2 regions of the Bordetella genomosp. 13 genome follow, and region 1 is predicted to be linked to the other one. Evidence: riboswitches for the same ligand, from Rfam matches in the RefSeq annotation. Region 1 holds a riboswitch; the other holds the start of a gene.
What was found. A riboswitch is a leader RNA that binds a small molecule or an ion and turns the genes downstream of it on or off. The one in region 1 is predicted to bind glycine.
Positions count from the first base shown of each region.

Region 2: another riboswitch for glycine. It lies ahead of CAL15_RS09250 (D-amino acid dehydrogenase); the one in region 1 lies ahead of gcvT (glycine cleavage system aminomethyltransferase GcvT).

Region 1 is NZ_CP021111.1:884,008-889,630, reverse strand. Features, by position in the region: gene gcvP (aminomethyl-transferring glycine dehydrogenase) at 1-1,823, opposite strand, end outside; gene gcvH (glycine cleavage system protein GcvH) at 1,910-2,284, opposite strand; gene gcvT (glycine cleavage system aminomethyltransferase GcvT) at 2,363-3,463, opposite strand; glycine riboswitch at 3,547-3,669, opposite strand; glycine riboswitch at 3,697-3,785, opposite strand; gene CAL15_RS04140 (ZIP family metal transporter) at 3,961-4,866, opposite strand; gene CAL15_RS04135 (mandelate racemase/muconate lactonizing enzyme family protein) at 5,009-5,623, opposite strand, start outside.
Region 2 is NZ_CP021111.1:2,047,180-2,052,802, forward strand. Features, by position in the region: gene CAL15_RS09235 (threonine aldolase family protein) at 1-415, opposite strand, end outside; gene CAL15_RS09240 (LysR family transcriptional regulator) at 598-1,476, shown strand; gene CAL15_RS09245 (Bug family tripartite tricarboxylate transporter substrate binding protein) at 1,491-2,495, opposite strand; glycine riboswitch at 2,773-2,862, shown strand; glycine riboswitch at 2,866-2,943, shown strand; gene CAL15_RS09250 (D-amino acid dehydrogenase) at 2,995-4,236, shown strand; gene CAL15_RS09255 (DNA internalization-related competence protein ComEC/Rec2) at 4,214-5,623, opposite strand, start outside.

The sequences.
Region 1 (5,623 bases):
GCCGACGCGGGATTGGTGCCGTGCGCCGACGACGGGATCAGGCAGACGTTGCGCTGGCCTTGGTCGTTGGCCTGGTGATAGCCGCGGATCGCCAGCAGGCCGGCGTACTCGCCCTGCGCGCCCGAATTGGGCTGCAGGCTGATGTTGTCGTAGCCCGTGATCTCGCACAGCGCCTTGGACAGGCGCACGATGAGATCGTGGTAGCCCTCGGCCTGCGCGGCGGGAGCGTACGGATGCACCTGCGAGAACTCGGGCCAGGTGATGGGGATCATCTCGGCCGTGGCGTTGAGCTTCATCGTGCAGGAGCCCAGCGGGATCATGGTGCGGTCCAGCGCCAGGTCCTTGTCGGCCAGTTTGCGCAGATAGCGCAGCATGTCGGTCTCGGAACGCACGCTCGAGAACACTGGATGGACCAGGATGGCGCCCTGGCGCCGCAGCGCGGCCGGGATGCCGCCCGCGGCCTGCGCGTCCAGCGCGTCCACGTCGAGAGCCACGTCGTCCTGCTCGAGCCCCGCGGCGAACACGTTGACCAGGGCCTGCAGGTCTTGCGCGCTGACGGTCTCGTCCAGCGACACCGCCAGGCGCGCGCCATCGACGCGGCGCAGATTGATGTGCTCGCACGCGGCGGCCGTGACGATGGCCGGCGTGGCCGGCCCGGTTTCCAGCAGCAGCGTGTCGAAGAACGTATCGTTGGCCACCTTGATGCCGAGCTTGAGCAGTTCGCCGCGCAGGATGGCGGTGTAGCGCTGCACGCGGTTGGCGATGCGCGCGATGCCGGCGGGGCCGTGCCACACGGCGTACATGCCGGCCATCACGGCCAGCAGCACCTGGGCGGTGCAGATGTTCGAGGTGGCCTTCTCGCGGCGGATGTGCTGCTCGCGCGTCTGCAGCGCCAGGCGCAGCGCGGGGTTGCCCTGAGCGTCCTTGGACACGCCCACCAGTCGGCCGGCCATGTTGCGCTTGAAGGCATCCTTGCAGGCCATGAAGCCGGCGTGCGGGCCGCCGAAGCCGAACGGCACGCCGAAGCGCTGCGCCGAACCCACGGCGATGTCGGCGCCCCATTCTCCGGGCGGCGCCAGCACGGCCAGCGCCAGCAGGTCGGTCGCGCACGCCACGACGGCGCCCTGCGCGTGCGCCGCTTCAGCCAGCGCGCGGTAGTCGGCCAGCGAACCCAGGCTGTGCGGATACTGCAGCAGCACGCCGAAGCACTCGGGCAGGCCCTGCGCCTCGTCGCCCACCACCACTTCGATGTCCAGGCCGATGGCGCGCGTGCGCACGACCTCGATGGTTTGCGGATGGCAGTGCTGCGACACGAAGAACACCGGGCTTTGCGCCTTGGCGCCGCGGCGCGCCAGCGTCATGGCTTCGGCGGCGGCGGTGCCCTCGTCCAGCAGCGAGGCGTTGGAGATGTCCAGCCCGGTCAGGTCGGCGACCATGGTCTGGTAATTCAGCAGGGCCTCGAGACGGCCCTGCGAGATCTCGGGCTGGTAGGGCGTATAGGCCGTGTACCAGGCGGGGTTCTCGAGAATGTTGCGCAGCACGACGTTCGGCACGTGCGTGCCGTAGTAGCCCTGGCCGATGTAGTTGCGATAGACCTTGTTGCGGCCGGCGATGCGCTTGAGCTCGGCCAGCACGTCGGTCTCGCTGCGCGAGGCCGGCAGGTCCAGCGGTTCGCCGCTGCGGATGCGCGGCGGCACCACCTCGGCGATCAGGTCGTCCAGGCTGGCGCTGCCGACCACGGCAAGCATGCTGGCCTGGTCCTCGTCGGAGGGGCCGATGTGGCGGGGAATGAAATCGGTATGGGTGTCTAGGGCGCGCGACATGAAGCAATCTCGAAGAACGATGGCCCGCCGCGGCTGCGGCGTGCCGAAGACGGGCCGCGCGGCATGACGCCCGCGCGGCCGCGGACTCAGCCGTTGGAGGCCTCGTAGCCGGCGGCGTCCAGCAGGCCGTCGAGGTCTGTGGCGTTGTCCGGCTTGACCTTGAAGATCCAGGCCGAATAGGCGGACTCGTTGATCAGCGCGGGATTGGCGTCCAGCTCGTCGTTGAACGCGACGATCTCGCCGGACACCGGCGTGTAGATGTCGGAAGCGGCCTTGACGGACTCGACCACGCCGGCCTTGTCGCCGGCCTTGAGCTTGGCGCCGACTTCCACTTCGCCGACGAAGACCAGGTCGCCGAGCTGGTCCTGGGCGTTGTCGGTGATGCCGACGACGAACACGTCGCCTTCGGCTTTGACCCATTCATGGGACGCGGTGTACTTGCGATCGGTGGGCAGACTCATGGAAACTCCTGGGCTGGGTGCTGCGATACGGGAAAGGGATTGCGCGCCTTCCGGCCCCGGCGGGCCGGAAGCACGAGTTTACGAGTGTTCGACGGCTTTGCCGTGACGCACGAAGGGCAGCTTGCAGACCAGAGCGGGCACCCATTTGCCGCGGATGTCGACCTGCGCCTGGTCGCCCGGCTGCACGCCGGCGGGCAGGCGTGCGAAGCCCACGGAAACGCCCAGCGTGGGCGACATGGTGCCGCTGGTGATTTCTCCGTCGCCCTGCGCGGTGCGCACGGTCATGTGGGCACGCATCACGCCGCGTTCCTGCAGCTTCAGGCCCAGGAAGGCGGCCGGCGTGGCGTGCTGTTCCAGGGCATCGCGGCCGATGAAGCGGCGCGCCGGATCTTTCAGCGACACGGTCCACGACAGGCCAGCCTGGTCGGGCTGGATCAGCTCGTCCATGTCCTGGCCATACAGGTTCATGCCGGCCTCCAGGCGCAGCGTGTCGCGCGCGCCCAGGCCGCAGGGCCGCACGCCCTGCGCGGCCAGGTTGCGCCACAGCGCGACCACTTCGGCGGCCGGCAACACGATCTCGAAGCCGTCTTCGCCGGTGTAGCCCGTGCGGGCCACCAGCGTGTCGTCGCCCGGCAGGGCCGCGGAGAACGGGCCCAGCGGTTCGGAGGAGGCGCGCCAGTCGGGGCGCGCGGCCCATACCTTGGCTCGTGCCTCGGGGCCCTGCACCGCCACCATGGCCAGGTCGCGGCGCGGCGCGATGGTCACGTCGAACCTGCCCGACGTGGCAACGCGACGCATCCACGCGACGTCCTTGTCGGCGGTGCCGGCGTTGACCACGACGCGCCATTTGTCGGCGGCGAAGAAATAGACGATGAGGTCATCGATGACGCCGCCCTGCGGGTTCAGCATGCAGCTGTACAGCGCCTTGCCCGGCACGGTCAGCTTGGCCACGTCGTTGGCGACCAGGCGCTGCAGGAAGGCGCGCGCGTCGGGACCGGCGACGTCCACGTTCAGCATGTGCGAGACGTCGAACATGCCGGCGGCGCGGCGCACGGCGTGGTGCTCTTCGATCTGCGAGCCGTACGACAGCGGCATTTCCCAGCCGCCGAAATCGACCATGCGGGCGCCGGCGGCGAGGTGTTCGTCGTAGAGCGGGGTGCGTTGCAGAGGTGCGGACATGCGGAGAGACTCCAGCGGCAGCGGCGCCGCAAGGGATTGCGCGATGCCGATGCGAAGCGAAAGCCCCGGCGATCGGCCGATTCTTCCGCCCCTCTGTCCTTTTGCCTGAGAGTTGCCCCGCGGCGGCGGGTTTGCACCTTCGGCGCCTGGGTGGCCTGCCTGCGCGAAGCGCCGGGCGGGCACCAGGTCTCTCCAGAGTGCTGTTTCGGTGCGGCGCGATGGGCGCCGCGGACGATGCAGTTGCGGTATGGGTTACCTGAGCGATTCCGGGCGAATTGCGCCTTCGGCGGCCGACAAAGCGGCTCTCTCCCGCAACATGCGTGACAGCGCGGCAAGCATACCCCGAAAGCCGGGCGCCGCAAAGCGGGGACGTGGCGCCGCCGCCGCGGGCGCCACGGTAGGCCGTGGCTTCGCCTCGTGCCCGCGCGGAGTCCGGAGCACCGAGTCAGAACTCACGCGGCGTCAGCCTCGGGTGAGCCGCAGCCGCATCGGCGGCTTTATCCGAGCACGGTGTCCAGGATCATCATCAGCACGAAGCCGATCATCAGCCCGCAGGTGGCGGCGACCTCGTGACCCTTGCGGTGCGACTCGGGGATGATCTCGTGGCTGATCACGAACAGCATGGCGCCCGCGGCGAATCCGAGGCCCCATGGCAGCATGGCGGCCGACCAACCCGCGATGGCGGCGCCCAGCACCGCGCCCAGCGGCTCGACCAGGCCCGACAGCATGCCGATGGCCACGGCCGTCGCGCGCCCATAGCCGGCGGCCATCAGCGCCACCGCCACCACCAGGCCTTCGGGCACGTCCTGGATGGCGATGCCCGTGGCGAGCGCCGTGCCGCGCAACGCGTCGTTGCCGACGAAGCTCACCCCGATCGCCAACCCTTCGGGCACGTTGTGCAGGATGATGGCGAAGACGAACAGCCACGTCCGGCGCAGTTTCTTTGAGTCGGCGCGGTCGCGGCCGCCCTCTTTGCCCTTGATGAAATGCTCGTGCGGCAGCACGCGGTCGGCCAGCAGCAGCGCGGCTCCGCCCAGCAGCACCGCCACGCCCACGATGCCCGCCGACGTCCAGGCGCCGTGTCCCAGCGCTTCGGCGGCGGCCACGCCCGGCACCACGAGCGAGAAGGCACAGGCGGCAAGCATCACCCCCGCGCCGAAGCCGAACATGATGTCCTGCACCTTCTCGGAGAGCGTCTGCGAGAACACCACGGGCAGCGTGCCCAGCGCGGTGGCGGCGGCCGCCACCATTCCGCCCAGCAGCGCGTCGGACACGGCGGGCGTGCGCACCGCGAAGTACGCCCACAGCTGGTGCATGGCGAGACATGCGACGAGCACGGTAAGCGTCCAGATGCTGACGCTGGTGGCGGCGGGTCGTACGCGGTGGCGGCTGTGGGTGTTCATCGGCAATTCCTGGGTTGCCAAAGTCATACGCTTTATTGTTAATGATAGTCATTTTCAATAAAGCATACAACCGGTATGCCGCTTCTCAGCAAGCGGCGTGCCGCCCGCAGGTCCGGCACGCCGCAGCCGCTGCCGCTGCCGGCTATTGGTCGATGACGAAGCCGTCGAAATGCGGACGCATCGAGATCGGCTTGGACAGCGGCGGACGCCGTTGCTGCGCATCCGGTACCAGCGCCATCCCGAGGCCGGGACGACTGGGAATGTCGACGAACCCCTGGTCGGGCCGCGGCACCTCGTCGACGACGTCACTGCCCAGGTGCTCCGGCCGCGATTCGAAGATGCCGGCCTCGAAGCCCGTAGCGTATTCCTGAATGGCGAAGTTGGGAACCGCCGCCGCCAGTTGCAGGCAGGCGGCAAGCCCGATCGGCGACAACGGGTTGTGCGGCACGATCTGCACGTGATGAGCCTCGGCCATGGCGGCCACCTTGCGCCCGCCCGTGATGCCGCCGCACAGGCACAGGTCCACCCGCGCGAACTCGACGGCGTTGCGCGCCAGCAGCGCCTGGAACTCGTAGATGGTGGCGAAGCGTTCGCCGGTGGCGATGGGCACGTTGATCTTGTCGGCCACGCGAGCCATGGCGTCGGGCCCCTCGGGTCGGATGGGATCCTCGACGAACATGGGATGCGTGTCCTCGATCGCGTTGGTGAAGGTCACGGCTTCGGGCGGCGTCAGGCGGCGGTGCAATTCGATCAGCAG
Region 2 (5,623 bases), 1.2 Mb from region 1:
GCGCGGTGCGCAGCTTGCTGCGCCGCGAGTCCAGGGCGTCGGACAACAGGTCCAGGTCCATCGCGCCGCACTCGCCGCGGATGGGTTGGTAAAAGGCTCCCGTCAGCACGGCGCCGCCGCGCTCCGCCCCGTAGATGTGCGAATCCTCCTGCGCCAGCACGATGTCCTGGCGGGCCGCCTGCACCATGATCGTGGCCAGGTTGGCCATGGTGCAGCTTGGAAAGTACACGCCATCTTCCTTGCCCAGCAGCTCTGCCGTGGCCGCCTCGAGTTCGCGGGCGGTGGGGTCTGCGTCGAGCCCGTCGTCGCCCAGCCGGGCCGTCGCGATCGCCTCGTACATGTCTGCGGTGGGCAGCGTGACGGTATCGCTGCGCAGGTCGATGGCGTGGTTCGGTACGTTCGTGTTCTGGTTCATTGTGGCTGCCTGTCGTGGTGCGGTCCTGTCCAGCCGGACCGCCAAGTATGCGGGGCACGGGCCCCTGCTGAAAGTCCGCGCGGGCCGCGAATTGCGCTGTGCCTGCGGCCTGCTATGCGTACGCATGGCTCCTGGGGTACCTTATCGGCGCCCCGTCTCCATGTTCCTGCTCCGGTGCTTCCATGAATCTGCGATCCCTCGAGACGCTGCGCGCCATCCTCGTCCACGGCAGCTTCACCGCCGCCGGCGAAGCGGTGGGATGCAGCCCCAGCGCCGTCAGCCTGCAGGTCAAGCAGCTCGAGCAGTTCTTCGGACAGCCGCTGTTCGACCGCAGCACACGCGTCATCAAGCCCACGCCCTTCGCGCTGCAGATCGCCGCCGCGGCCGACGAGTTTGCGGACACGATCGCCTCGCTGCGCACGCGGCCCTCGATCGCCATCGAAGGCAGGCTGCGGCTGGGCGCCATCACCAGCATGCAGAGCGACCTGCTGCCCCAGGCGCTGCTGACGCTGCAACAACGGCATCCCAAGCTCGACGTCAAGATTCCTCCGCTGAACGACACCAACGAAATCCTCAAGGAACTGCGGGCCGGCAGGATCGACGTCGCGCTCGTGGTGCGTCCCGGCGGCGGCGGCTCCAGCCGCCTGGCCTGGGGCGACCTCGTGCGGCAACCCTACGTCATGCTCGCGCCTCCCGGCGCCGCGGAACGCAGCCCGCAGGCCCTGGTCAAGGCCCACGGCTGGGTCGCCTACGATACCGGCCTGCCCGGCGGCCAAGTCGCGGCGCGCCACGTGCGCAGCATCGTGCCCGGCGCGGCGTTCCGCATGGAGCTGAGGTCCATGGACGCCCTGGTGTCGCTGGTGTCGTTGGGCATGGGCGTCACGGTCATCCCTCGGCCACGCCGGCCGCTGGCGGCAGCCTACGGCGTCCAGGAAGTCGACCTGGGCAGGCACGCGCCGCACCGGCAGATCGCACTGGCATGGCGGCGGACGGACGAAGGCAACCGCAGGATCTCGGCCGTCATGGACGCCTTCGTCGCCACCTGCCGCTCCGACGCCTGATCCGCCGCGCCGCGTCAGTCGATGGTGACGCCCGTCTCCTGGATGACCTTGCGCCACTTCGCGCGCTCCGCGGCCAGGAAGGCATCGAACTCGGCCGGCGTGCCGGTGATCCGCACTTCCACGCCCTTGTCCGCCAGTTCCTTTTTCATCTCCGGCGTCGCAAGCGTCCGGTTGATCTCGCGATTCAACGTGCCGATGGTCTCGGGCGGCGTCCCGGCCGGCGCGACGACACCGTAGAACACGTAGTAGTCCAGCCCCGGGAACCCGGCCTCGGCCAGCGTGGGCACCTGCGGAAAATCGGCGTTGCGTTGGGCGGAAGTCACGGCCAGCGCGCGCAGCTTGCCGGATTTGATCAGCGGCGCGGCCGCCGACAGCGACGAAAAGTAGATGTCGACCTGGCCGCCGAGCAGGTCTGTCATGGCCGGACCGGCGCCCTTGTACGGCACGTGCACCAGCTTCGCGCCGCTCTGCCTGGCCCAGCTGGCCGACACCAGGTGGCCCACCGTTCCGTTGCCCGAGGTCGCATACGTCAACTCGGACTGCCGGGCGGCCGCCACGACATCCGCGATGGACTGGTAGGGCTTGCTGGTGGACACCACCAACGCCAGCGTTCCGGTGCCGACCAGGGCGACGGGCGCCACGTCGGTTTCGGGGTCGATCTGCAGCTTGCTGTACAGGTACTTCGCGGACACCAGGTTGCTCGTCTCGCCCAGGACTATCGTGTGGCCGTCGGGCGCGGCGCGCGCGCCATAGACCAGGCCGATCATGTTGCCGGCGCCGGGCCGGTTCTCGATCACGAACTGCCAGCCCGTGGATTGCGACACCTTGGCGGCCAGCAGCCGGGCCGTGGTGTCCGTGCCGCCGCCGGGCGGGCTGGGCGACACGAGGTGGATCGGGCGGCCGGGCGCGGGAAATGCCGCCGGCTGGGCGGCCGCCTGGGACGCGAACGCGGCGATGAGCAACAGGGCGGGCAGCGCGCCGGCGCGCATCAGCCTGTTGGGCAGGTACTTGTCGAGCATGATTTCACCTTGGTTCGACCCGGTACGCCCGGGCTCTGGGTTGCATGGATAAGAGGCTGGGCATGGGGGAATTCGGGCGGGGCCGTCCACGCTTCGAAGTGGCCGCACGGGACCGTGCCATGCATGAAATGGTAGCGTCGGCGCGCGCGGGGCAAGACGAGGTTTTCATAGACCAGCATTGAGTTTTCCTCATCAATCCGCACGCGCTTGCGCATGCGCCGTGGCAGAAAAGACTTGCCGCGCTCCAAGCCCTTTCGATATGCTGCACGGGTCGTATCAAGGCCGCGCAGAAGAGTCCAGCGATGCCGCTGGCGCCGACGGAGCAACCGCCCCGGAAACTCTCAGGCAAAAGGACTGCGCGGGCCAGACGATCTGGAGAGAGACGCATCGCGTCCACCGAAGGGGATACCGCGCGACGCGGTTCAAGCTCTCAGGTACCAAGACAGATGGGGCGCGATGGCCAACGGGCCACCGCCCTTCTTTTCGTCAAGGTACAGAAATGTCCCATATCGCCGTGATCGGCGCCGGCATCACCGGCGTCACGACCGCCTATCTGCTCCGGCAGGCAGGCCACGATGTCAGCGTCATCGACCGCCGCCTGTACGCCGCCATGGACACATCGTTCGCCAATGGCGGCCAGCTGTCGGCCTGCAACGCCGAAGTCTGGAACCACCCCGCCACGTTGGCCAAGGGCCTGCGCTGGATGTTCCGCAAGGACGCGCCCCTGCTGCTGAACCCCACGCCATCCTGGCACAAGTACAGCTGGCTCGCCGAGTTCCTGTGGGCCATGCGGAAGTATCGTCACAACACGATCGCGACCGCGCAGATGGCTATCGAGGCGCGCCGCCACCTGTTCGCCATGGCCGAGCAGGAAGGCATCGCCTTCGACCTGGAGAGGCGCGGCATCCTGCATTTCTATCATGACCGAGAGAGCTTCGAAGCAGCGGGCCGGGGCAATACGCTGCTCAGCCAAGGCGGGCTGGAGCGGCGCGCGGTCACGCCCGACGAGATTCGGCGGATCGAACCGGCATTGACCGGGACGTACTTCGGCGGCTACTACACGCCGTCCGATGCCACCGGCGACATCCACAAGTTCACGCGCGGCCTGGCCGATGCGTGCAAGCGGCATGGCGTGCGCTTCCTGTATGGCCACGAGACCCATGCCCTGCGCTTCGCCGGCCGAGGCGTGCAGGTCGACGTCTTGCCGCTGGACGCCGGCACCGACCAGCCGGCGGGGGATGCCGAACGCCTGGACGCCGATGCCGTGGTCATCTGCGGCGGCGTCGGCAGTCGTGGCCTGGCGGCCATGGCCGGCGATCGGCTGAATGTGTACCCAGTCAAGGGCTATTCGATCACGGTGCACCTGAACGACGCGCAGAGCGTGCACGACGCACCCTGGACCAGCCTGCTGGACGAACGCGCGAAAATCGTCACGTCACGGCTGGGCGAGGACCGGTTCCGCGTCGCGGGCACCGCGGAGTTCAATGGCCACAACCTGGACATCCGCGCCGACCGCATCGCCCCGCTGGTGCGCTGGGCGCGCGCGAACTTTTCCATCGACACCTCGCGCGTGGTGCCGTGGGCGGGGCTGCGCCCCATGATGCCCGACATGATGCCGCGCGTGCGCCGCGGGCGCAGGCCGGGCGTGTACTACAACACCGGGCACGGCCACCTGGGCTGGACCCTGTCGGGCGCGACCGCGGCGCAGGTGGTCGGTCTCATCCAGGCGGACCTGCGCTAGCCTCTGCGCGCTCGTCAAGCGGCGCATGCCAGTAGCGCCGCGCGGCGTCGCGCTGCGCCCACACGCGCAGGCCGTCGGGCGACGACCGGGCCAGGATCGCGCCCTGCAGATCCGTGCGCCACAACGTCGCGCCGGCCGCGCGCCAGCGCGCCACGACCGCCGCGGCCGGATGTCGGAAGCGATTCAGGTGCCCCGCCTGCACGATGACGTGCGCGCCCTCGGCCGCCCGCACCAGCGCATTGCCGGAAGACGTGTTCGATCCGTGATGCGGCGCCGCCACCAGGTCCAGCGACGGCAGCTCGGCCGCATACAACGCCTCTTGCGCCGTGCCGGCGTCGCCCGGCAGCAGCATGGCGTGCGTGCGTCCCTGGACCAGCAGCACGCAGCTGCGGGCGTTGTCGTCGCTGGCGCGGGCAGCGGCGCGGACACCGCCGCGACCGCCGGCCGCGGGCGGATGCACGAAGCGGAACGTCACTTCATCGACTTTCCATTCCATGCCGGCTTCGCAGGCTTGCATGTCATGCGGCATGGGTGGCGCCTCATTCCAGCCGTCGGGCCGCTTCGCGCCCTCGCGCCGCAGGTGCGCGCTGATGTCGAACGAGGCATACGACACGGCCACCGGCATGGCGGCCAGCACGCTGCGCAAGCCGCCGGCATGGTCCAGGTCGGCATGCGAGATGACCAAGGCGTCCAACGCGCGCACGCCGCGCGCATGCAGGTACGGCACCAGTACGCGCTCGGCGGCATCGGTGCCGTCGTGGCGGCGCGGCCCAGCGTCGTACACCAGCACGCGCGTGGCGGTCTCGACGACGATGGCGGTGCCCTGCCCCACGTCCAGCGCCGTCATGCGCCAGTCGCCGGGCGGCGGCCGCTCGGGACGCCAGCACAGCAGGGGCAGCGCGCACAGCCAGCCCAGGTGCCGCAGCGGCCAGCCCGGCGCCTGCAGCGCCCACACGCATCCCGCCAGCGCCAGCATCATCAGAGGCCATGGCGCGGCGGCCACGTCCAGCGCAGCCCAGTCGGCCTGCCCGATCCAGGCCACGGGCACCATCACCGCGGCGAACAACGCATGCCCTATCCATCCCGCCAGCCACGCCGCCGGCTGCGCGCCCGGTATCGCGGCCAGCGCGCCGCACAGCAGGGCCAGCTGCGTGACCACCGTGCCCACGATGGGGATGGCGATGGCATTGGCAAGCGGCGAAGCCAGCGACACCTGGTGCATCAGGAACGCCAGCAGCGGCGTCAAGGCCAGGGTGATGGCCCCTTGCACCCGCACGAACTCGCGCAGTGTCGCCCTCACCCGCTCGCGCGGGCCGCGCGGCGGCGGCCTGTGGTTCTCGGCCACGCGCATCAGCACCGCCACCGCGCCGAACGACAGCCAGAAGCC